Linked DNA regions of Thalassobaculum sp. OXR-137. The protein of the gene in region 1 interacts with the protein of each later gene in a pairwise test. Links are inferred from orthologs where the notes say so. Each region holds a gene or a part of one and is shown on either strand. Other genes may lie near its edges. The genes, in order: T8K17_RS17130 and ctaD.

What was found.
Region 2: the proteins of T8K17_RS17130 (region 1) and ctaD interact in binary tests that used the Escherichia coli proteins (3 or more experiments, as listed by UniProt). The link is inferred for Thalassobaculum sp. OXR-137 from one-to-one orthologs.

Annotation. Positions count from the first base shown.
Region 1 is NZ_CP139715.1:3,699,975-3,710,231, forward strand. The notes cover bases 2,153-5,106. They hold T8K17_RS17130 (aminotransferase), read left to right. Parts: upstream 2,153-3,014; coding sequence 3,015-4,199; downstream 4,200-5,106. Other genes in these bases: T8K17_RS17125 (LysR family transcriptional regulator), read left to right, coding at 2,153-2,927; T8K17_RS17140 (NAD(P)H-hydrate dehydratase), read left to right, coding at 4,476-5,106. Outside these bases: T8K17_RS17110 (pyridoxal phosphate-dependent aminotransferase), read right to left, coding at 1-653; T8K17_RS17115 (dienelactone hydrolase family protein), read left to right, coding at 795-1,547; T8K17_RS17120 (hypothetical protein), read right to left, coding at 1,652-1,852; more of T8K17_RS17125, read left to right, coding at 2,034-2,152; more of T8K17_RS17140, read left to right, coding at 5,107-5,825; T8K17_RS17145 (cyclic nucleotide-binding domain-containing protein), read right to left, coding at 5,796-6,227; T8K17_RS17150 (cyclic nucleotide-binding domain-containing protein), read right to left, coding at 6,350-6,742; T8K17_RS17155 (gluconokinase), read right to left, coding at 6,826-7,347; gndA (NADP-dependent phosphogluconate dehydrogenase), read right to left, coding at 7,344-8,735; T8K17_RS17165 (FAD-binding oxidoreductase), read right to left, coding at 8,744-10,042; T8K17_RS17170 (EAL domain-containing protein), read right to left, coding at 10,112-10,257. UniProt on the Escherichia coli protein: Shows aminotransferase activity with methionine and histidine as substrates, and to a lesser extent also with phenylalanine.
Region 2 is NZ_CP139715.1:1,251,621-1,261,876, forward strand. The notes cover bases 3,685-6,637. They hold ctaD (cytochrome c oxidase subunit I), read left to right. Parts: upstream 3,685-4,321; coding sequence 4,322-5,953; downstream 5,954-6,637. Other genes in these bases: coxB (cytochrome c oxidase subunit II), read left to right, coding at 3,685-4,303; T8K17_RS05955 (heme o synthase), read left to right, coding at 5,966-6,637. Also shown: T8K17_RS05930 (methyl-accepting chemotaxis protein), read right to left, coding at 1-1,080; T8K17_RS05935 (hypothetical protein), read right to left, coding at 1,107-1,430; metalloprotease TldD, read right to left, coding at 1,675-3,105; more of coxB, read left to right, coding at 3,449-3,684; more of T8K17_RS05955, read left to right, coding at 6,638-6,886; T8K17_RS05960 (hypothetical protein), read left to right, coding at 6,892-7,044; T8K17_RS05965 (cytochrome c oxidase assembly protein), read left to right, coding at 7,048-7,662; T8K17_RS05970 (cytochrome c oxidase subunit 3), read left to right, coding at 7,706-8,491; T8K17_RS05975 (DUF983 domain-containing protein), read left to right, coding at 8,519-8,869; T8K17_RS05980 (SURF1 family protein), read left to right, coding at 8,902-9,654; T8K17_RS05985 (carboxypeptidase M32), read left to right, coding at 9,651-10,256. UniProt on the Escherichia coli protein: Cytochrome bo(3) ubiquinol oxidase is the terminal enzyme in the aerobic respiratory chain of E.coli that predominates when cells are grown at high aeration.

The DNA.
Region 1 (10,257 bases):
TGCTCGCGGCCGTCATACAGCATCTGGCTGTAGATCTCGTCCGACAGCAGATAGACGTTCGGCCACTTCTGCAGGCCGGCCACCAGCTTGTCGATCTCCTCCTTCGGCACCGCGCCGCCGGTCGGATTGGCCGGCGAGTTGAGGATGATCAGGCTGGTCTTGTCGGTGATCTTGGCCAGCATTTCCTCGGCGGAGAAGGCGAAGCCGTTCTCTTCCGACAGCCGGTACGGCACCGGCTTGGCGCCGGAGAACTTCACCGAGCTCTCGTAGATCGGGAAGCCGGGGTTGGGATACAGGATCTCGGTGCCGGGCTGGCCGAAGATCAGGCAGGCGAAGAACATGGTCGGCTTGCCGCCCGGCATGATCATGACCGTGTCCGGATCGACGGTGACGCCGTGGCGGGTGTTCAGGTCGCGGGCCACCGCCTGGCGGAGCTGCGGGATGCCGGCGGCCGGCGTGTAGCCGTGATGGCCGTCGCGCAGGGCCTTGATGCCGGCCTCCACGATATGCTCCGGCGTTTTGAAATCGGGCTGGCCGATGCCGAGGTTGATGATGTCCTTGCCGGAGGCGGCAAGCGCGTTGGCGCGGGCGAGCACTTCAAAGGCGGTCTCGGTGCCGAGAACGGACATCCGGTCAGCGAGCATGGCGGGCATCGGGCGGTTCCTCGAAATCGTTCGTGTCTCAGGTGCGTTCTGGCGACGCTCGGAGCGGCAGTGATACGCTGCCGGCCGGAAAACCGCCAGACAGCGAAATCCAACAGAAACACGTCTGCCATCCAGAGGAAACAGCCGCACATGATCGAAGTCGTCGAGGACATCACCACCCCCGATGGGGCGATGGAGACCTTTATCGTCCGCCCGGAACGCGCCAGGGAAAACGGGGACCCGTATCCGGCCGTGCTGATGCTGATGGATGCGCCGGGAATCCGCGAGGAGCTGTACGACATGGCCCGGCGGCTGGCCACGGTCGGATACTGCGTGCTGCTGCCGAATTTGTACTACCGCGCCGGCCGCGACACGAAATACGGCCCGCATGTCCTGACCGCGGGCAGCGACGACCACACCGCCATGCGGGCGATACGCACCAAGATGACGATTCCGCCGGTGATGTCCGATGTGCAGGTGATGTTCGACCATATCGACAGGGCCGGCATCGCCCGGCCGGGGCCGGTCGGCGTGCACGGCTACTGCATGAGCGGGCCGTATGCCCTGGCGGCGGCGGCCCGCTATCCCGACCGGGTGGCGGCGGCGGCCTCGTTCTACGGCACGTGGATCGTCAGCGACGCGGTGGAAAGTCCGCACGCCACCCTCGGCCAGGCCAAGGGCGAGCTCTATATAAGCTGTGCGGAGACCGACGATCTGGCGCCGCCGGACATGGTGGCCGAGCTGAAGCGGCTGTTCGACGCGTCAGGGGCGAAGGGGGAGCTGGAGGTGCATCCGGGCACCCATCACGGCTTCGCGTTCCCGAGCCGCTGGTGCTACGACAAGCAGGCCGGCGAACGGCATTGGGAGCGTCTCATCGCGCTCTATCGCCGGACTCTCGAATAAAACTCATGTTGCGATGCAGCATGAATTATCCAGGTGCCGAAACAAGTACGGCGCCGCCCCGGGGCGGGGGCGGCGCCGCTCTTTCGGTAGCCGTTAAGCAGGGACTAAACGGCTGCCGGATGGGCTCCGCCATGGGAGGCGGATTTGGTGTTGGTGAAGAGCGAGACGACCGGCTTGGTCAGCGCGGCGTAAGCGCTGCGGAACGCGGACTGAACCGCGAGCGCGCGCATCCGGCGACCGGCAGCGATGCCGCGCGCGATGTCTTGCTCGGTGATGGTGCGCATCTGGATCGTCTGGGTGGTCATGGCGTGTCTCCTGTCTGGGGCAACGCGGCGTGTTCCGTACCGGTGCCGTTCGTTGCTGATCACCAAGATGGTCTTCGCAACGCACAATGACAAATTCGTAATTCAAAGAAGTGAATTTAGAAAAATCAATAATGCTCCGCACCCGGATCGGGGGTGACGGGCGGGCCGAGAGGAGCTTCCGATGATCACCCTGCGCCAGGTCCGATACTTCCTCGCCGTCGCCGAGACCGAGAAGGTCTCCGCCGCCGCCACCAATCTGGGGATCTCCCAGTCGGCCATCACCCTGTCGGTGAAGGAGTTGGAGAACCAGCTCGGCGTCACCCTGTTCGAGCGCCGGGTCGGCGGCGTGGCGCTCACCCGCGAGGGGCAGAACTTCATCGCCCATGCCCGCAACATCGAGGCGGCGGTCGCCGACGCGGTCGCCGACATGCACCCGGACCGCACCGACGTGGAGGGAACGGTCAAGCTGGGGGTGACCAATGCCGGGGCCGGCTACTTCCTGGTGCCGCCGCTGGCCCGGTTCCAGCGGGCGTTCCCCAACGTGAAGGTCCAGCTTCTGGAGCGCGAGCGCGAGGAGATGGAGCGGCAGGTGCTGTCCGGCACGGTGGATATCGCGCTGCTGCTGACCTCCAACCTGTCGAACGCCCCGGACCTGGAGCATCGCGGCCTGTTCCAGAGCCCGCGCGGCGCCTGGGTGGCGACAAACCATCCGCTGGCGAGCCGCGACACGGTCAGCCGGGCCGACGTGATCGAGTACCCCTACGTGCTCTACCAGATCGACGAGGCCGACCGCTCGTCCCGCGAATACCTGGCCGCCTCCGGCCTGGAGCCCAAGGTGCTGTTCGAGACCACGTCCCTGGAGGCGCTGCGCAGCATGGTCGCCACGGGGCAGGGGGTGACGATCCTGTCAAAGATGCTGTTCCGCCCCTGGTCGCTGGATGGCGGCCGGCTGGAATGGGTCCCGATCATCGACGCGCCGCCGCCGATGGAGATTGGCCTGGTCTGGCGCAAAGGCCACGAATTCTCCGCCGCCGAGGCCCGGCTGGTGGAGTATCTGGAGGCGGCGGTGCGCTAGCGGTGCGGGGATCTCCGGGGCCCGTTGCCGCCCGCGTCCCCCGGTGCTAAACCGCGCGACCCATATTGACGCACGGGGGACCGCCCGATGAAGGCCGCCAATTCGCTCCTGTCCTCCTACGGCACCACGGTGTTCGAGGTGATGTCGCGGCTCGCCATCGAGCACAAGGCGATCAATCTCGGCCAGGGCTTCCCCGACGACCGCGGCCCGGACCCGGTGCTGGAGCAGGCCTCCAAGGCGCTGTACGACCCGCCGAACCAGTATCCGCCGATGATGGGCGTGCCCGAGCTGCGCCAGGCGGTCGCCGCCCACAACAAGCGGTTCTACGGCCTCGATGTCGACTGGCAGAAGGAGGTCATGGTCTCCACCGGCGCCACCGAGGCGCTGGCGGCCTGCTTCCTGGCGCTGATCGAGCCCGGCGACGAGGTCGTCGTCATCGAGCCGCTCTACGACTGCTATCTGCCGATGATCCGGCGGGCCGGCGGCATTCCGCGCCCGGTGCGGCTGACCCCGCCGGAATGGAAGCTCGACCTGGAGGCCCTGGAGGCGTCGTTCAGCGACCGCACCAAGATGATCGTGGTCAACGATCCGCAGAACCCGGCCTCGAAGGTCTACAGCCGCGAGGAACTGACGGCGATCGCCGATCTCTGCCAGAAGTACGACGCCTACGCCCTGTGCGACGAGGCCTACGAGCATCTGGCCTTCGACGGCCGCCCGCATATCCCGCTGATGACCCTGGACGGCATGCGCGAGCGCTGCGTGCGGATCGGCTCGGCCGGCAAGACCTTCTCGCTGACCGGCTGGAAGGTCGGCTACGTCACCGCGCCGGAGCACTTGCTGGGACCGATCTCCAAGGCGCACCAGTTCCTGGTCTTCACCACCGCGCCGAACCTGCAGCGCGCGGTCGCCTTCGGGCTGAACCAGGACGATTCGTATTTCGACGGGCTGCGCGACGAGATGGCGCGGCGCCGCGACCGGCTGACCGAGGGCCTGACCTCCATCGGCCTGGCGCCGGTGACCTGCCAGGGCACGTATTTCCTGTTCGTCGACGTCGCCGCCCATCTCTACGACGCGGAGACGGACGAGGGGTTCTGCCGCCGGCTGGTGACCGATGCCGGGGTGGCCGCCGTCCCGGTCTCCGCCTTCTATCTCGACCCGCAGAGCGCGCCGCGGAACTACATCCGTTTCTGCTTCGCCAAGCAGGACCCGGTGCTCGACGGGGCGGTGGAGAAGCTGGGAACGTATTTGAAGGAGGTCGGCCTCGGCATTTAGGTTGACGCCAGGGCGGGGCTGGAATAACAAACGCCTCCGCCGAGCCGAGATGGTTCGGCGCCCGGTGGCGGGTGTAGCTCAGGTGGTTAGAGCGCCAGATTGTGGCTCTGGAGGCCGTGGGTTCGAGTCCCATCACTCGCCCCAATTCCCTACACTGTCGGCATGACATGGCCGACAGAGACGGGTCCGACGACGCGCGATACTCTGCTCTCCTGCGAGCAGATGGGCGCCTGCGATCGGTTCACCATTGAAAAGAGAACGACCGGGTTCACCCTCATGCTCCGTGCGGGGCAGGGGGCGGCGCGCCGTATCCGCCGGGCCTTTCGGCCGGGCCGGGTGCTGGTCGCCTGCGGACCGGGCAACAACGGCGGCGACGGGTTCGTCATCGCCCATGACCTGCGCGCTCATGGCTGGGAGGTCACGGTCGCGCTGCTCGGCGCCCGCGACCGGCTGACAGGCGATGCGGCGGAAGCGGCGGCCTATTGGGACGGCCCGATCGAAATGCTGACGGCGGAGCGCGTCGAGTCGGCCGAGATCTTCGTGGACGCGCTGTTCGGCGCCGGACTGACCCGCCCGGTCGAGGGCGTGGCCGCCGAGGTGCTGGACCGGGCCGCCACGCGGTCGGCGGGCGGCGGGCTGACGGTCGTCGCCGTCGACGTGCCCAGCGGCGTGCACGGCGATACCGGCCAGGTCCTCGGCACGGCCTGTCCGGCCGACCTGACGGTCACCTTTCACTGTCTGAAACCCGGCCACCTGCTGCATCCGGGGGGCCGGCTGTGCGGCGGCATCCGGGTCGTCGATATCGGCATCGACCCGGCCGCTCCGGCGCTGACCGAGCCGGCGGCGCGGATGATCTCGCCGCGGCTTTGGGACGGGCTGCTGACCCCGGCGGGTCCGGACGATCACAAATACACTCGCGGCCACGTGCTGGTGCTGGCCGGCGCCATGCCCGGCGCGGCGCGGCTGGCCGCCCGCTCGGCCCGGCATATGGGGGCGGGGCTGGTGACGGTCTGCGCGCCCGAGGAGGCTGTCCCTCTGATCGCCGGCGATGCGCCAGGACTGATCGTGCAGGAGATCCCCTACGACCTGGAAGCCTTCGTGGCGGGCCGCAAGGTGGCGGCCATCGTCGTCGGGCCGGGTCTGGGACGGGGTGCCGATGCCAGACGGCTGGTGGAGGCTGCGATGGCCTGCGTCGTGCCGACGGTGTTGGATGCCGACGTGTTCTCGCTGTTCGCCGGCGGACGCCTGCCGCGTGGCGGGCCGGCGGTGCTGACGCCCCATGGTGGCGAGTTCTCGCGGCTCTTTGCCAAGCTGGACCCACGCCAGATCGGCCGGATCGCGGCGGTCAGTCGGGCGGCGGCCAACTGCGGCCACACGGTTCTGCTCAAAGGGCCCGACAGCACGGTGGCGGCCCCGGACGGCCGCTGCGCGATCCTCGACGGCGCGCCGGCAACCCTGGCGACCGGCGGCACCGGAGACGTGCTGGCCGGCGCAATCGGCGCGTTGCTGGCGCGCGGCCTGCCGGGCTTCGAGGCGGCCTGCGCCGGTGCCTGGTTCCACCGCGAGGCGGCCCGCTGGCTGGGCGGGACGGCGCTGCTACCCGAGGATCTCGCCGACGCCCTTTGAGGGTCGCGGCGCATGCTCGATCTGCGGCTGGCCGAAGGCGATGTCCGTGGTCTTATCCAGCTTCCGCACCACGTGTTTCAGCAGCAGCTTCGTCAGGGTATGGCTGGAGTCCATCACCGCCTCGATCTGGTCCGGCGCCACCTCCAGGGCGGTGACCGGCGAGATCGCGCGGGCGCCGCGGGTGTGCGTCGCCCCCTCGATCACGGCCAACTCGCCGACGACCTCGCCCGGACCGAGCCGGGCCAGGGACACCGTACGGGCGCCGGCAATCTGATACACCTCGACCGTCCCGTCCTCGATGAGGAACAGACTGGTGGCGGCATCTCCTTGTTCGAACAGGCATTCGTTTGGCTCGAAGTAGTACTTCGAGACGGTCAGGCCTTCGCCCTGGTTGGATCGCACCGCTGTGTTCCTAAGGTTAGAGCCCCTGGCCGGACTACGCGCTCAGCGAAGCCGGGTTCCCGGTGAGTATGCGTTTTAAATCCATCGGCTCCGCGCAGGGCTGCTCAGAACCCGAATGAGGATCAGGCCGGACGCTTCGTATGCCCGAAGGCGACGTCGTTGGTGCGGTGCAGCTTGCGGACCACGCGCTTGAGGATCATGCGGATCAGGGCGGGGCTTTCCGCCAGGCTCTGGTCGAGCTGACCGGGGTCGACCTTGAGGGCCGCCACGGGAGTTACGGCACGGACGCTGCGGGTGTGGGGTATGCCTTCGATCAATGCCAGCTCGCCGACGACATCGCCCTTACCCAGCCGGGCGACGGTGCTTACCCGCGCGCCCGAGGCGCGGAAGACCTCCACGACGCCTTCCTCGATCAGAAAGATCCCGGTCGGCGGCTCTCCTTCAGAGAACAGGGTCTCGTTGGCCTCGTAAAAGACCTTCGCGACTTTCAGCCCGCTGTCTGTCTTCGCTGCCACCGCAGCCTCCTCTCGGGTCGGGACGCGACACGGTGTCCCACTACCTCAGATGTGGTCGCGGGGGCGCCCCGCTATGCGGCATTTCAGCCGGAGGCGTCGGCACCGCCCAGTTCCGCCAGGATGTCGTCGACGCACTGTTCAGGCGGCCGGGTGACGTCCACCGTGATCGCATCCTCGTCGCCGGAGGGTGGCTCCAGGGTTGCGATCTGGGAGGTCAGCAGGCTGGTCGGCATGTAGTGGTCGACCCGCTTCTCCATCCTGGCGCGGATCAGCGCCTCGTCGCCGGCCAGCCGGACAAGCCGCACGTCGGCGCGGTCGCCGACCAGGATCGCCCGGTAACGCCGCTTCAGAGCCGAGCAGGACACGACCATGCCGGTGCCCGCTGCCCGCCAGCGGTCGATATCGGCGGCGATGGCGGCCAGCCAGGGACCGCGGTCGGCGTCGTCCAGCGGCGTACCGGCCCGCATTTTCTCTACATTGGCCGGCGGATGGTAGCTGTCCCCCTCCGCATAGCCCCAGCCCAGCCGCTCGGCCAGCAGGGTGCCGATGGTGGTCTTGCCGACCCCGGACACACCCATCATGACGACGACGATGGGGGCGCTCATGAGCCGCTCCAGTCCGCGTGGTGGTTGCCGGGTGCGTCGAGGCGCTCGAAGGTATGGGCGCCGAACTTGTCGCGCAGGCCCTGCAGGAAGTCGGCCGGCACCCGGGCGCGCACCATCCCGTCATGCCAGGACAGGGAAGAGGTGAGGGCAGGGACGGCGTAGCCGGCGCCGATGCCCGCCGCCGCCGTCCTGCGCAGACCGGGCAGGGTCTCGGCCAGCTCGGCACGCAGGGAGGGGGCGGCCAGCGGATGGGTGCCGGGTGCCAGACCGGCGAAGGCTTCGGCCAGCCGGTCGAGCAGCGGAGCGCGCAGGATACAGCCGGCCCGCCAAACCTTCGCGACCGCCACCGGGTCCACCTTCCAGCCGTCACGCGCATCGGCAGCGGCGATCAGGACGAAACCCTGGAGGAAGGAGAGCAGGGTGGCGGCGCGGAAGGCGGCCTCAAGATCGGCCGGGTCGATCTGCACCGCTTCCGGTGCCTTTGCCGCCAGTACCTGCCGCTCGTCGCGGGCGGCGGAGACGGCGCGGGCGAAGACGGCTTCGGCGATCGACGGAGCGGCCACGCCCAGGTCCAGCGCCGCAAGGGAGGCCCAGCGGCCGGTGCCCTTCTGGCCGGCGCGGTCGACCACCTTGTCCAGCAGCGGTGCGCCGTTGCTGTCGCGGGTGCGCACCACATCGGCGGCGATCTCCACCAGATACCCGCCGCCCGGGCCGCGGTTCCAGGTGGCGAAGGTCTCACCGATCCGGTCCACGTCCATCGACAGGCCATGACGCATCAGGTCGTAGGCCTCGGCCAGGGCCTGCATGACGGCGTATTCGATGCCGTTATGGACGGTCTTCACGAAATGTCCGGCGGCCCCGCCGCCAAGCCGGTCGCAGCACGGCGTGCCGTCGGCGGCCCGGGCCGCGACCGCCTGCAGGGTCGGCGCGACCCGGTCCCAGGCTGCGGCGTCGCCGCCGGCCATCAGCGCGGGCCCTCGGCGCGCGCCTTCCTCGCCGCCGGACACGCCGAGGCCGATCAGGTGGATGCCGTCCGCCGCCAGTGCCTCCTGACGCCGCGCGGTGTCGACGGCGTCGGTGTTGCCGCCGTCGACGATGACGTCTCCCGCCTCCAGATGCGGGCGCAGGGCCGCAATCACCGCGTCCACGGCGGCACCGGCGGTCACCATCAGCAGCACCGCCCGCGGACTGGCGAGCCGGCGCGCGAGATCCGCCGCGTCGTCGGCCCAGATGGTGCCGTCGGGCAGCTCGGCGCGCGCTCTGGCGGCGAGGGCGCCGTCGCGCTCCCACGCCACCAGGGGCACGGCGTGGTCGGCCAGGTTCAGCGCCAGGTTCCGGCCCATGGTGCCGAGGCCGATGATCCCCAGCGGGGCGATGTTCTGCGTCATGACCGTTCCTATCCCAGGCTCTCGCGCCAAGCGTCGCGGGCCTGATATCCCCAATAGACCATCTGGGCGTACCAGGCGCCGATCGGTCCGCCCACCGGGGTGAGGCCGAAAGGCTTGAACAGCTCCCAGCGGTCGTCGCCCTCGGCGATGGCGGAGGCGACCAGCTCGCCGCCCATGGTGGTCGTCGCCATGCCGTGGCCGCCATAGCCCTGGCTGTACCACACGCCGGGGCGCAGGCGGCCGATCTGCGGCATCTTGTGGGCGGCATAGCCCATGGTGCCGGGCCAGGCGACCTCTGCCTTCAGGTCGGAGAGCTGCGGATACACCTTCTTCAGGTCGGCCATCATGATGTCGGAGAGATGGGACGGGTTGGTCCAGCGGCTGATCCGTCCGCCCCACAGGATCCGGGTGTCGGGCAGGGGCCGGTAGTAGTCGCTGGCGAAGCGGGTGTCGCCGACCCCGTTGGGCAGGCCCATGACCTCGGTCAGGCGGTCGCCGACCGGCTCGGTCAGCACCACATAGGTGCCGATCGGCAGGGTCGCCGCCGACAGGCGCGGCACCAGTCCCTCGATATAGCCCGAGCAGCAGACGACCACCTGCTCGGCCCGGATCGTGCCGGTGGCGGTGTGGACCAGCTTCGGGTCGCGGCCGAGTTCGATCAGGGTCGCCGGCGTGTTCTCGAAGATCCGCGCGCCGGCATTGGCCGCCAGCCGCGCGTTGCCACGGGTGAAGTTCAGCGAGTGGAAGGTAAAGCCCTTGGGCCGCCACATCCCCTCGTAGTAGCGCGGGCTGCGCCAGATCGAGCGGACCTTCGCGCGGTCCCAGACCTCGATATTCGCGCCGACCAGTTCGTTCATCCAGTCGGCCTCGCGCTTCACGCCGTCCGGATCGTCGAACCAGGAACAGGTGACGCGGCCGTCGACGATCGGCGCCACGCCGCCGGCGATGGCATCGGCCCGCTTGCGCACAAGGGCGACACCCATCTCGCTCAGTTTGTAGAGCCGCAGGGCGTGTTCCTTGCCGACCCGCGAGATCAGCGCGCTCAGACCCCGTGAGAAGCCGGCGCCGACGAAGCCGCCGTTGCGCCCGGACGCGCCCCAGCCGATCCGCCGCGCCTCGACCAGCGCGACCGATTTGCCGCGCTCGGCGAGGCCCAGGGCGGTGGAGACGCCCGCCATGCCGCCGCCGACGACGCAGACCTCGACGTCCAGGTCGCCGTCCAGCGCGGGGAAGGGCGGACCGTCATCGCGTGTCCGGCTGTAGTAGCTGTCGATATACCCGTCGAGCCCGGTGCTGTTCGATTGCATGCGTCCTCCCTGCCTTGCCGGCGGAGTTTAGCGGGGAGCGGGCGCGTGATGAACGATGGAGAATGCCGGTCAGGCGCGGCGGATGGCGGGATCGGCGGATCCGGCCGACAGGGCCTCGGCCGCCGCCGGGTCCAGGGGCGCGCCGAAGATCGCGCCGGACGCCGTGGTGCATCCGCAGTCCCGCAGAAACGCGAGCTCCTCGGCCGTCTGCACCC
Region 2 (10,256 bases), 2.4 Mb from region 1 along the record:
CTTCACTTCCGAGGCGACCACCGCGAAGCCCTTGCCGGCGTCCCCGGCGCGGGCCGCCTCGATGGTGGCGTTCAGGGCCAGCAGGTTGGTCTGCTCGGCGATGTCCTGGATCAGGGTCAGCACCTCGCCGATGCGGTCGGTGGCCTGGGCCAGGCCGGCGACGGTCCGGTCGGTATCGGCGGCGCGCTGCACCGCCTCGCCGGTGATCCGGCTGGACAGGCTCACCTGCTCGGTGATCCGGGCGATCGACTGGGAGACACGGTCCAGGGCGTCGGCCGCCGCCTGGGCGCGGCTCTGGTTCTCGGTCGCGTCGCGGGCGACGAGGCCGGCGTGATCGCCGACCCGACTGGTCGTCTCGGTCAGGCTGGTGGCGGTCCGGCTCAGCTCTTCCGAGGCGGCGGCGACCGTATCGGCGATGCCCCCGACCGTCTGTTGCAGGGAATCCGACAGCGAGATCAGCGCCGCCGCCTTCTCGGTGGCGGCCTGGCGGTCGCGCTCGCGCGCCTCGTCGGCCATGCGGGTCTGTTCAGCCTGGGCCAGCTCGACCTCCTTCAGCGCGCGTGCCGATGCGTCGAAGGCGCGCTGGATGCTGTGGGTGACCCAGAGCAGGGCGCCCGCCTCCAACACCACGATGACGGCGTGCAGGATCACGCGGCCGAGCGAGGCGTCGTCGGGGAAGACGGCGGCCGGCAGCAGGAAGCTGAGCGTCAGGTGATGCACCGCGACGACCACCGCCGCCACCAGGATCGACACCGTGCAGACCATCGGCGCCAGGATCGCCAGTGCGGCGAAGTAGTACATGTGCATGTCGATCTGCCAGGAATTGCCCCAGAACAGGGCGACCATCATCGACACGATCCCCATCATCACCGCCGCGATCAGATAGCGCGTGGCCGGCGCGTCCGGCTGCAGCCGGGCCATGGCGACCACGATGGCGGCGGCGACGGCGGTCGCCAGGGTCGGCCAGAGCGCCTCGCGCCCCAGCAGGAAGGCGGTCGCGCCGACCACCGGCACATGGGCGAGAATGAACATCGAAAGCGCGAAGGTGGCGCGGCGGCGAATGCTCAGAATGTCGGACATGGCAGATTCCCGGTTTTGGCGGCGGATCAACCGCGGGCGGTCGAGGAAGACAGGCCGAGGCAGCCGGCGGCGGCCTGGGGGTCGATGACGAGGAGGGCGCCGGCGGCGCGCAGACGCGCCGGCAGGCCGGGCGTCGGGCTGGCGAGCAGCAGGACCGTGGGGGCGATGCCGTCGCGCAGGATCTCGGTGTCGCTGCCGGAGAGGCTCGCCATCACGTCCTGGGCGGTCCACCACGGCGGGAAGATCGCGGCCACGCGGGCGTCGCGCTCGCCCGCCGGCGCGAGCAGCCCGAACAGGGCGACGGCCAGCATGGCGATGCCGGCGATGGCGGCTGGGAGGAAATTCAGCAAGATCGGGTCCGATCGGATGGTCAGGATCGTCTGCGTCGGTCGGAAGTCGCCGCCCGCTCTGACGAGCGACAGCGACGTACCCTTACACCCCAATATTTAAAGGGCCGTTAAGGTAAACCAGCAAACGTCCTACGATTCGGACGAGGCCTTGGATCAAGGACTTGGATCGGAGACTTGGATAACGGCAGGTCTTGGACCGGCAAAGGCGTCCGGCGGCCGGGCTGACCCGGCCGCCGGGCACGGGTCAGGCGGCGGTGCCGCCGACGGCGATGGTCATCTTCAGGGTCGGCTGGCCGACGCCCACGGGCACGCCCTGGCCGTCCTTGCCGCAGGTGCCGACGCCGTCGTCGAGCTTCATGTCGTTGCCGATCATGGTGATCTTGCCCATGGCGTCGGGGCCGTTGCCGATCAGGGTCGCACCCTTCACCGCCGGGCCGATCTTGCCGTTCTCCACCAGATAGGCCTCGTTCATGGAGAACACGAACTTGCCCGAGGTGATGTCCACCGACCCGCCGGCGAAGTTCACGGCATAGAGTCCGCGCTTCACCGACTTCAGGATCTCCTCCGGATCGGCGGTGCCGGCGGCCATGTAGGTGTTGGTCATGCGCGGCATCGGATGGTGGGCATGGGACTGGCGCCGGCCGTTGCCGGTCGGCGAAACCCCCATCAGGCGGGCGTTCTGGCGGTCCTGCATGTAGCCCACCAGGATGCCGTCCTCGATCAGCACGTTGCGGCTCGACGGGGTGCCCTCGTCGTCGACGGTGATCGAGCCGCGCCGGTCGGGCAGGGTGCCGTCATCGATGACGGTGACGCCCTTGGCGGCGACCTGCTGGCCGATCATGCCGGAATAGGTCGATGTGAGCTTGCGGTTGAAGTCGCCCTCCAGGCCGTGGCCGACGGCCTCGTGCAGCATGACGCCGGGCCATCCCGGGCCGAGCACCACTTCCATCTCGCCGGCCGGGGCGTCCACCGCGCCGAGGTTGACCAGGGCGATGCGCAACGCTTCGTCCGTCGCGTGCTGCCAGGTCTCGGGATCGACGTAGCGGTCGAAGGTGACCCGGGCGCCGCAGCCGTAATAGCCGGCCTCCATCTTGTCGCCGTCGCCGACCACGACCTGGACGTTCAGGCGGACCAGGGGGCGGACATCGGCGACGCGCTGGCCGCCGGCGCGCAGGATCTGCACCGCCTGCCAGGAGCCGATCAGGGTGGCGGAAACCTGCCGCACCCGCGGATCCTTCGCCCGGGCATAGGCGTCGATCTCCTTCAGCACGCCGATCTTCGCCTCGGTGGTGAAGCCCTGTAGCGGGTTCTCGGCGGTGTAGAGCGCGCTGTTGGTGCCCTTGGGGCCGAGGTCCATCTTGCCGTTATGGCCGGCATGGACGGCGCGCACGGTGTCGGCGGCGCGCCGGATCGCGTCCTCGGACAGGTCGGCGGCATGGGCGAAGCCGCGGGCCTCGCCGGCGATGGCGCGCAGGCCGAAGCCCTGGGTGGTGTCGAAACTCGCCGTCTTCAGGCGGCCGTCATCGAAGGCCAGGCTTTCGCTCTGGCTGTATTCCAGGAACAGCTCGCCGTCGTCGGCGCCGTTCAGGGCGTCGTCGACGATGGCTTCCGTGCGGCCCTTGTCCAGGCCGGCTCGGTCGAAGAAAAGCTCGTCAGTGAGGGCCAGATTGGACACGGGGCGGCTCCGTCGCGATAGGGTGGACATCAGTCGGTCGATCAGCTTCACATAGGCGCGCCGCCCACGGAAGTCGAGGCGGTCGCCGCCGAACCCGCCGTTTGTGCCGCTGGTTGTTCCCCTGGGATCCGGGATGCCGGTCGTCGGGGCGCGGCGGCAGCGACGGGTTTACGCGACCGAATGCCGCGTCCCCCGCGCTTGTCCGGGGCGGGGCGGGCATTTAGCCTTGCTCCGGTGTGCTGAAGGGTCGCGTTGCACGGTTGAGCGGATGGTGCCATAAGGGCGTCGCTGCAATCCGGGGGACTGTGGCTCAGGGACCAACGACGACGGGAATGACCGAGTGATGGAGCGGATCCTCAAGCGGGTTACCGGCGCCACTTTGCGCGGCGGGGCCGCGATTTTGGCGGCGGTGGCGATCCTTGCGGTGGCGGCGTTTGACGCGTCCGCCGCCCAGCCTCAGCCCTGGCAATTGGGCATGCAGGAACATGTCACGCCGGTGGGCCACGATGTGGACCAACTGCACGACATCCTGCTGGTGATCATCACGCTGATCAGCCTCTTCGTGCTGGCGCTGCTGGTCTATGTGTGCATCCGCTTCAAGCGAAGCAATAACCCGACCCCGTCGAAGACGACCCACAACACCCTGTTGGAGGTTGCCTGGACGGGTCTGCCGGCGTTGATCCTGGTGGTGATCGCGTTCTACTCCTTCCCGCTTCTGTACAAGCAGGACAAGGCGGTCGATCCCGACATGACGATCAAGGTCGAGGCGCATCAGTGGTACTGGAACTACACGTATCCGGACCAGGAGATCGCCTTCGACAGCTATCTGATCCCGGACGAGGAGATCAAAGAGGGCCAGACGCGGCTGCTCGACGTGGACAACCGTCTGGTGGTCCCGGTCGGCGCCACGGTCCAGGTTCTGGTCACGACCTATGACGTGATGCACTCCTTCTTCGTTCCGGCCCTGACGGTGCAGGTCTACGGCACGCCGGGCCGGATCAACGAGACCTGGTTCCAGATCGAGAAGCCCGGCGTCTATTACGGCCAGTGCAACCAGATCTGCGGCATTGACCATTCCCGGATGCCGATCGTGGTTGAGGCCATGGAACAGGCGGACTACGACGCCTGGCTCGTGAAGGCCAAGGAACAGTTCGCGATGAACCCGAGCGCGACCAAGGTCGCGTCGATCGCCGACTAACCGGTGGAGACAAACAAGATGGCAAGCGCTGAACACGCTCACGACCACGGTCACGACGACCACGGGGCGCCGAGCAGCTTCGTTAAGCGGTGGTTGTACTCCACCAACCACAAGGACATCGGGACTCTCTACCTGGTGTTCGCGGTGATCGCCGGCCTGTTCGGCGGTGCGATCTCGATCTACATGCGCATGGAGCTCCAGGATCCGGGCGTCCAGTACATGGCCGACGGCAACGCCTGGAACGTCTACGTGACGGCCCACGGCCTGATCATGGTGTTCTTCGTGGTCATGCCGGCGCTGATCGGCGGGTTCGGCAACTGGTTCGTGCCGCTGATGATCGGCGCGCCGGACATGGCCTTCCCGCGGATGAACAACATCAGCTTCTGGCTGATCGTCCCGGCCTTCCTGCTGCTGGTCCTGTCGATGTTCGTTCCGGGCACGGGCGGCGCCGACGGCGTGGGCACGGGCTGGACGATCTATCCGCCGCTGTCGGGCAAGCTCGGCACGCCGGGCATGTCCATGGACCTCGCGATCTTCTCGCTGCACCTCGCCGGTGCCAGCTCGATCCTGGGTGCCGCCAACTTCATCACCACCATCTTCAACATGCGCGCCCCGGGCATGACGCTGCACAAGATGCCGCTGTTCGTGTGGGCCATGCTGGTGACGGCCTTCCTGCTGCTGCTGGCGGTTCCGGTTCTGGCCGGCGCCATCACCATGCTGCTGACCGACCGTAACTTCGGCACGCACTTCTTCGAGCCGGCGGGCGGCGGCGACCCGGTGCTGTTCCTGCACCTGTTCTGGTTCTTCGGTCACCCCGAAGTGTACATCATGATTCTGCCGGCCTTCGGCATCGTCAGCCAGGTGGTCGCGACCTTCTCGCGCAAGCCGGTGTTCGGCTATCTCGGCATGGCCTACGCCATGGTCGCGATCGGCGTGGTCGGCTTCGTCGTGTGGGCGCATCACATGTACACGGTGGGCCTCGACGTCGACACGCGGGCCTACTTCACCGCGGCGACGATGGTCATCGCGGTACCGACGGGCATCAAGATCTTCTCCTGGATCGCCACCATGTGGGGCGGGTCGATCGAGTTCCGCCTGCCAATGATCTGGGCCGTCGGCTTCATCTTCCTGTTCACCGTCGGCGGCGTGACCGGCGTGGTGCTGGCCAATGCCGGCGTCGATATCGCCCTGCACAACACCTACTACGTGATCGCGCACTTCCACTACGTGCTGTCGCTGGGTGCGGTGTTCGGCATCTTCTGCGGGTTCTATTACTGGTTCCCGAAGATGACCGGCTACACCTACAACTCGATGCTCGCCCGCGCCCATTTCTGGGTTACCTTCATCGGCGTGAACCTCACGTTCTTCCCGATGCACTTCCTGGGTCTGGCCGGCATGCCGCGGCGCTACATCGACTATCCGGACGCGCTCGCGGGCTGGAACTACGTGGCCTCGATCGGCTCGTATATCGGCGGCATCGGCACCCTGATCTTCGTGGTCGTGGTCATCGAGGCCTTCAGCGCCAAGCGCAAGGCCGAGGCGAACCCGTGGGGCGAAGGTGCGACGACGCTGGAGTGGACGATCAGCTCCCCGCCGCCGTTCCACACCTTCAACGAGCTGCCCCGCATCGCCCCCTCCAAGGGCCATTGAGCGGAGCGTTCGGTGACTGACCTGACGGCTCAGACGCTTGCGGCCGAGGCCGTTCCCAGTTCGGGAACGGCCTCGGTCCGCGACTACATCGCGCTGCTCAAGCCGCGCGTGATGTCGCTCGTCGTCTTCACCGGCTATGTCGGCCTGGCCATCGCGCCGGGCGACATCCATCCGGTGCTGGCGATGATCGCGGTCCTGTGCATCGCCGTCGGGGCGGGCGCCTCGGGCGCCATCAACATGTGGTATGACCGCGACATCGACGCGGTCATGGGCCGCACCGACAAGCGGCCGATCCCGTCCGGCAAGGTCGACGCCGACGAGGCGCTGGCCTTCGGCGTCGTGCTCGCCGGGTTCTCCGTGCTGGTGATGGCGCTGGCCGTGAACATCCTGGCGGCCGTCCTGCTGGCCGCGACCATCGGGTTCTACGTCTTCGTCTACACCATGTGGCTGAAGCGCCGCACGCCGCAGAACATCGTCATCGGCGGTGCCGCCGGCGCGGTTCCGCCGGTCATCGGCTGGGCGGCGGCCACCGGCGACGTGTCGTGGCTCTCCGTCGTCCTGTTCGCCATCATCTTCGTGTGGACCCCGCCGCATTTCTGGGCGCTGGCGCTGTGGAAGCGCGGCGAGTACGCCGCCGCCGGCGTGCCGATGCTGCCCGTCGTCTCCGGCGAGCTGTCCACCAAGCGCCAGATCCTGTCCTATTCGCTCGTGCTCGGCGTCCTCGGCCTGGTGCCCTGGGCCATGGGTGCTGCCGGTGCGGTCTACGGCGTCGCCGCGATCGTGCTGGGCGGGCTGTTCATCCTCGGCGCGGTGCAGGTGCTGCGCGCCGGGACGGACGACATGAAGCCGGCGAAGCTGTTGTTCGGCTATTCCATCCTGTATCTGTTCGCCCTGTTCGGCGCCTTGCTGGCCGACTACTGGATCGTGGGATGACGGCGATGAGCGATCCCCGCACCGACCAGGACCAGACGGCGCCGACCAAGTCCGAGGACCTCTGGGCGCAGCGCCGCGGCAAGAATATCGCGATCCTGGCCACCATCCTGGGCCTTGCGGTGCTGTTCTTCGTTGTCACCATCCTGCGGATGAGCTGAGCGATGTCCGAACCGACCGACACCAACGACACCTCCAGGAGCGCCCGCTCCGCGCGGTCCAACCTGCGCGTCGGCCTGGGTCTGGCCGGCCTCGTGGCCGGCATGGTCGGCGTGTCCTACGCCGCCGTCCCGCTCTACACCCTGTTCTGCCAGGTCACCGGTTTCGGCGGCACCACCCAGGTGGCCGACGCCGCGCCCGGCGCCTCGGCCGAGCACCGGACCTTCACCGTGCGCTTCGACAGCAATGTGCGCGACGGGCTGGACTGGAAATTCGTGCCGGCGGCGCGGACCACGAAGGTCGAGGTCGGGGTCGAGAACCTCGCCTTCTATCGGGCGACCAATACCGGCGACACGCCGATCGTCGGCACCGCCGCCTTCAACGTGACACCGCACAAGGCGGGGCCGTATTTCATGAAGATCGCCTGCTTCTGCTTCACCGAACAGGTGCTTAAGCCGGGCGAGACGGTCGACATGCCGGTGCAGTTTTTTCTCGATCCGGAGCTCCTGAAGGATCCGAAGATGGACGGGGTGACCACGGTCACGCTGTCCTACACCTTCTATCCGGCTGAGGATCAATCGAAGGCCCAGCAACTCGCGCTGGCGCCGTCCGTAGAGTAACATACCGCCAGTTCCGGCGGAGGGTCTGAAGACGAGGGGACCGATGGCACACGAACAGCAACATCCCTACCACCTGGTGGAACCGAGCCCCTGGCCGTTCATGGGAGCCGCGTCCGGCTTCGTGCTCGCGGTCGGCGGGGTCATGTACATGCACGACCTGCAGTTCGCCGTTCCGATCATGGTCGTCGGCCTGGCGCTGATCCTCGCGACCATGTTCTTCTGGTGGCGCGACATCATCCGCGAGGCCCAGTGGCAGGGGCACCACACCCCGGTCGTGCAGATCGGCATGCGCTACGGCATGGCGCTGTTCATCACCTCCGAAGTGTTCTTCTTCCTGGCGTTCTTCTGGGCGTTCTTCGACATGGCGCTGTATCCGCGCACCGGCGTCTGGCCGCCGGAGGGGATCCAGACCTTCGATCCGTTCGACCTGCCGCTGATCAACACCCTGATCCTGCTGCTGTCCGGCACCACGGTCACCTGGGCGCATGCGGCCCTGCTGCAGAACAACCGCAAGGAGCTGCTCTGGGGCCTTGGCATCACCGTGATCCTCGGCTTCCTGTTCACCTGCCTGCAGGCGTACGAGTACAGCCACGCGGCCTTCGGCTTCACCGACACGGTCTATGCCTCGACCTTCTACATGGCGACCGGCTTCCACGGCTTCCACGTGCTCGTCGGCACCATCTTCCTGGCGGTGTGCTGGGTCCGTGCCTACAAGGGCCACTTCACCCCGGAGCACCATTTCGGCTTCGAGGCGGCGGCCTGGTACTGGCACTTCGTCGACGTGGTCTGGCTGTTCCTGTTCATCTGCGTCTACTGGTGGGGCGGCTGAGGCCGTTCCCCGAAGGGGAGCGCAGCGATGGACTCCGGCCCGTCTCCGATCTCGACCGGGCTGTCCTGCAAATGCCCGGCCTGCGGTAAGGGCCGACTGTTCGACGGGTATCTGACCGTCGTCGAAAAATGCGAGGCCTGCGGCGAGCCGCTGCGGGCCCGCAGCTCCGGAGACGGCCCGGCCGTCTTCGTGATCTTCGCCCTCGGAGCGATCCTGTCGGTGCTGGCCTGGATCGTCGAAGCGGCGTTTTCGCCACCGATGTGGGTCCATGCGGCCCTGTGGCCCGTCGCCGTGATCGTCGGCACCGTCCTGCTTCTGAGACCGTTCAAGGGCGTCGTCGTCGCGCTGGAATACCGGCACGGCACGCCTGACCAATAGCCGCCGCGGCACCCCCGCGGCCTGGGGATATCATGGCCTTTCGTCCGCGCCTCTGGCCGACCCTCATCACCGTTCCCGCCGTCGTCCTGATGGTGGCCCTGGGCGTGTGGCAACTGCAGCGCCTCGCCTGGAAGACCGAGCTGATCGACGCGTTCGAGTCCCGGGTCTCGGCCGAGCCGACGGATCCGCCGCCGGCGCTGACCCCGGCCGACATGGGCGACTGGCGCTACCGTCGGGTGACCGCGACGGGCCGCTTCCTGCACGACAAGGAACTGCAGATCACCGGCAAGCCCTACAAGGGCACGGCCGGATTTCACGTCATCACCCCGTTCGTGACCGATGGCGGCTTGACCGTGTTCGTGAACCGGGGGTGGGTCCCGGAGGATAAGCGCCGGCCGGCCGACCGCCCCGACACCCTGCTCCCGGCGCCCGCCGCCATCGACGGGGTGATCGTACAATCCGGGATCAAGGGCACCTTCGTGCCGGAGAACGAGCCGCAGAACGACGTCTGGTTCACGGTCCGGCCGGAAGCCATGGCCGCCCATCTGGGCCTCCAGGGCCCGGTCGCAACCGGCTACTATATTGACCAGCTCGCCGAGCAGCCCAAGCTGACGGTCCTTCCCTTCGGGGCGGAGCGGCATGTGACGGTGCGTAACGAGCACCTGCAATACGCCCTCACCTGGTTCATGCTCGCCGCCACCCTGATCGGCGTCTACATCGTCTGGCACCGCCAGGCGGACAAGGCCGAGCGCGACGGGGCCGAGCGGGATGGAGAGGGCGCATGAGCGCCACCCCCGCGACCGACGCCCTTGAGACCCGCTTCCGCCGGCTCTCCGCCCTGTCGGGTGCCGCCGGGATGCTCGGCTGGGACCAGCACGTGCTGATGCCGTCCGGGGGCGCCCAGGCGCGGGCCGAACAGCTCGCCACCCTCTCCGTGCTGCGCCACGAGCTGCTGACCGCTCCGGCGGTGGTCGACGACCTGGCCGCGGCGCAGGGCGAGCGCGTCGACGGCTGGCGCGCGGCCAACCTGGCCGAAATGCGCCGTACCCATGCCCATGCAACGGCCCTGTCCTCCGACCTTGTGGAGGCCCTGTCGCGGGCCGGTTCGCGCTGCGAGGCGCTCTGGCGCGAGGCCCGGGCCAAGGCCGACTTCTCCCTCGTCCGCGACGCCATGGCCGACCAGATCCGGCTGATCCGCGAGGAGGCGGCCGCCAAGGCCGACGCCCTTGGAACCACGCCCTACGAGGCGCTGCTGGACGGGTACGAGCCGGGCGGATCGATCTCGAAGATCGAGGCGCTGTTCGCCGAGCTGGAGGCCGAGCTGCCGCCGCTGCTCGAGGCGGTGCTCGAGCGCCAGGCGCGCGAGGGCGATCCGGTGCAGCCGGAG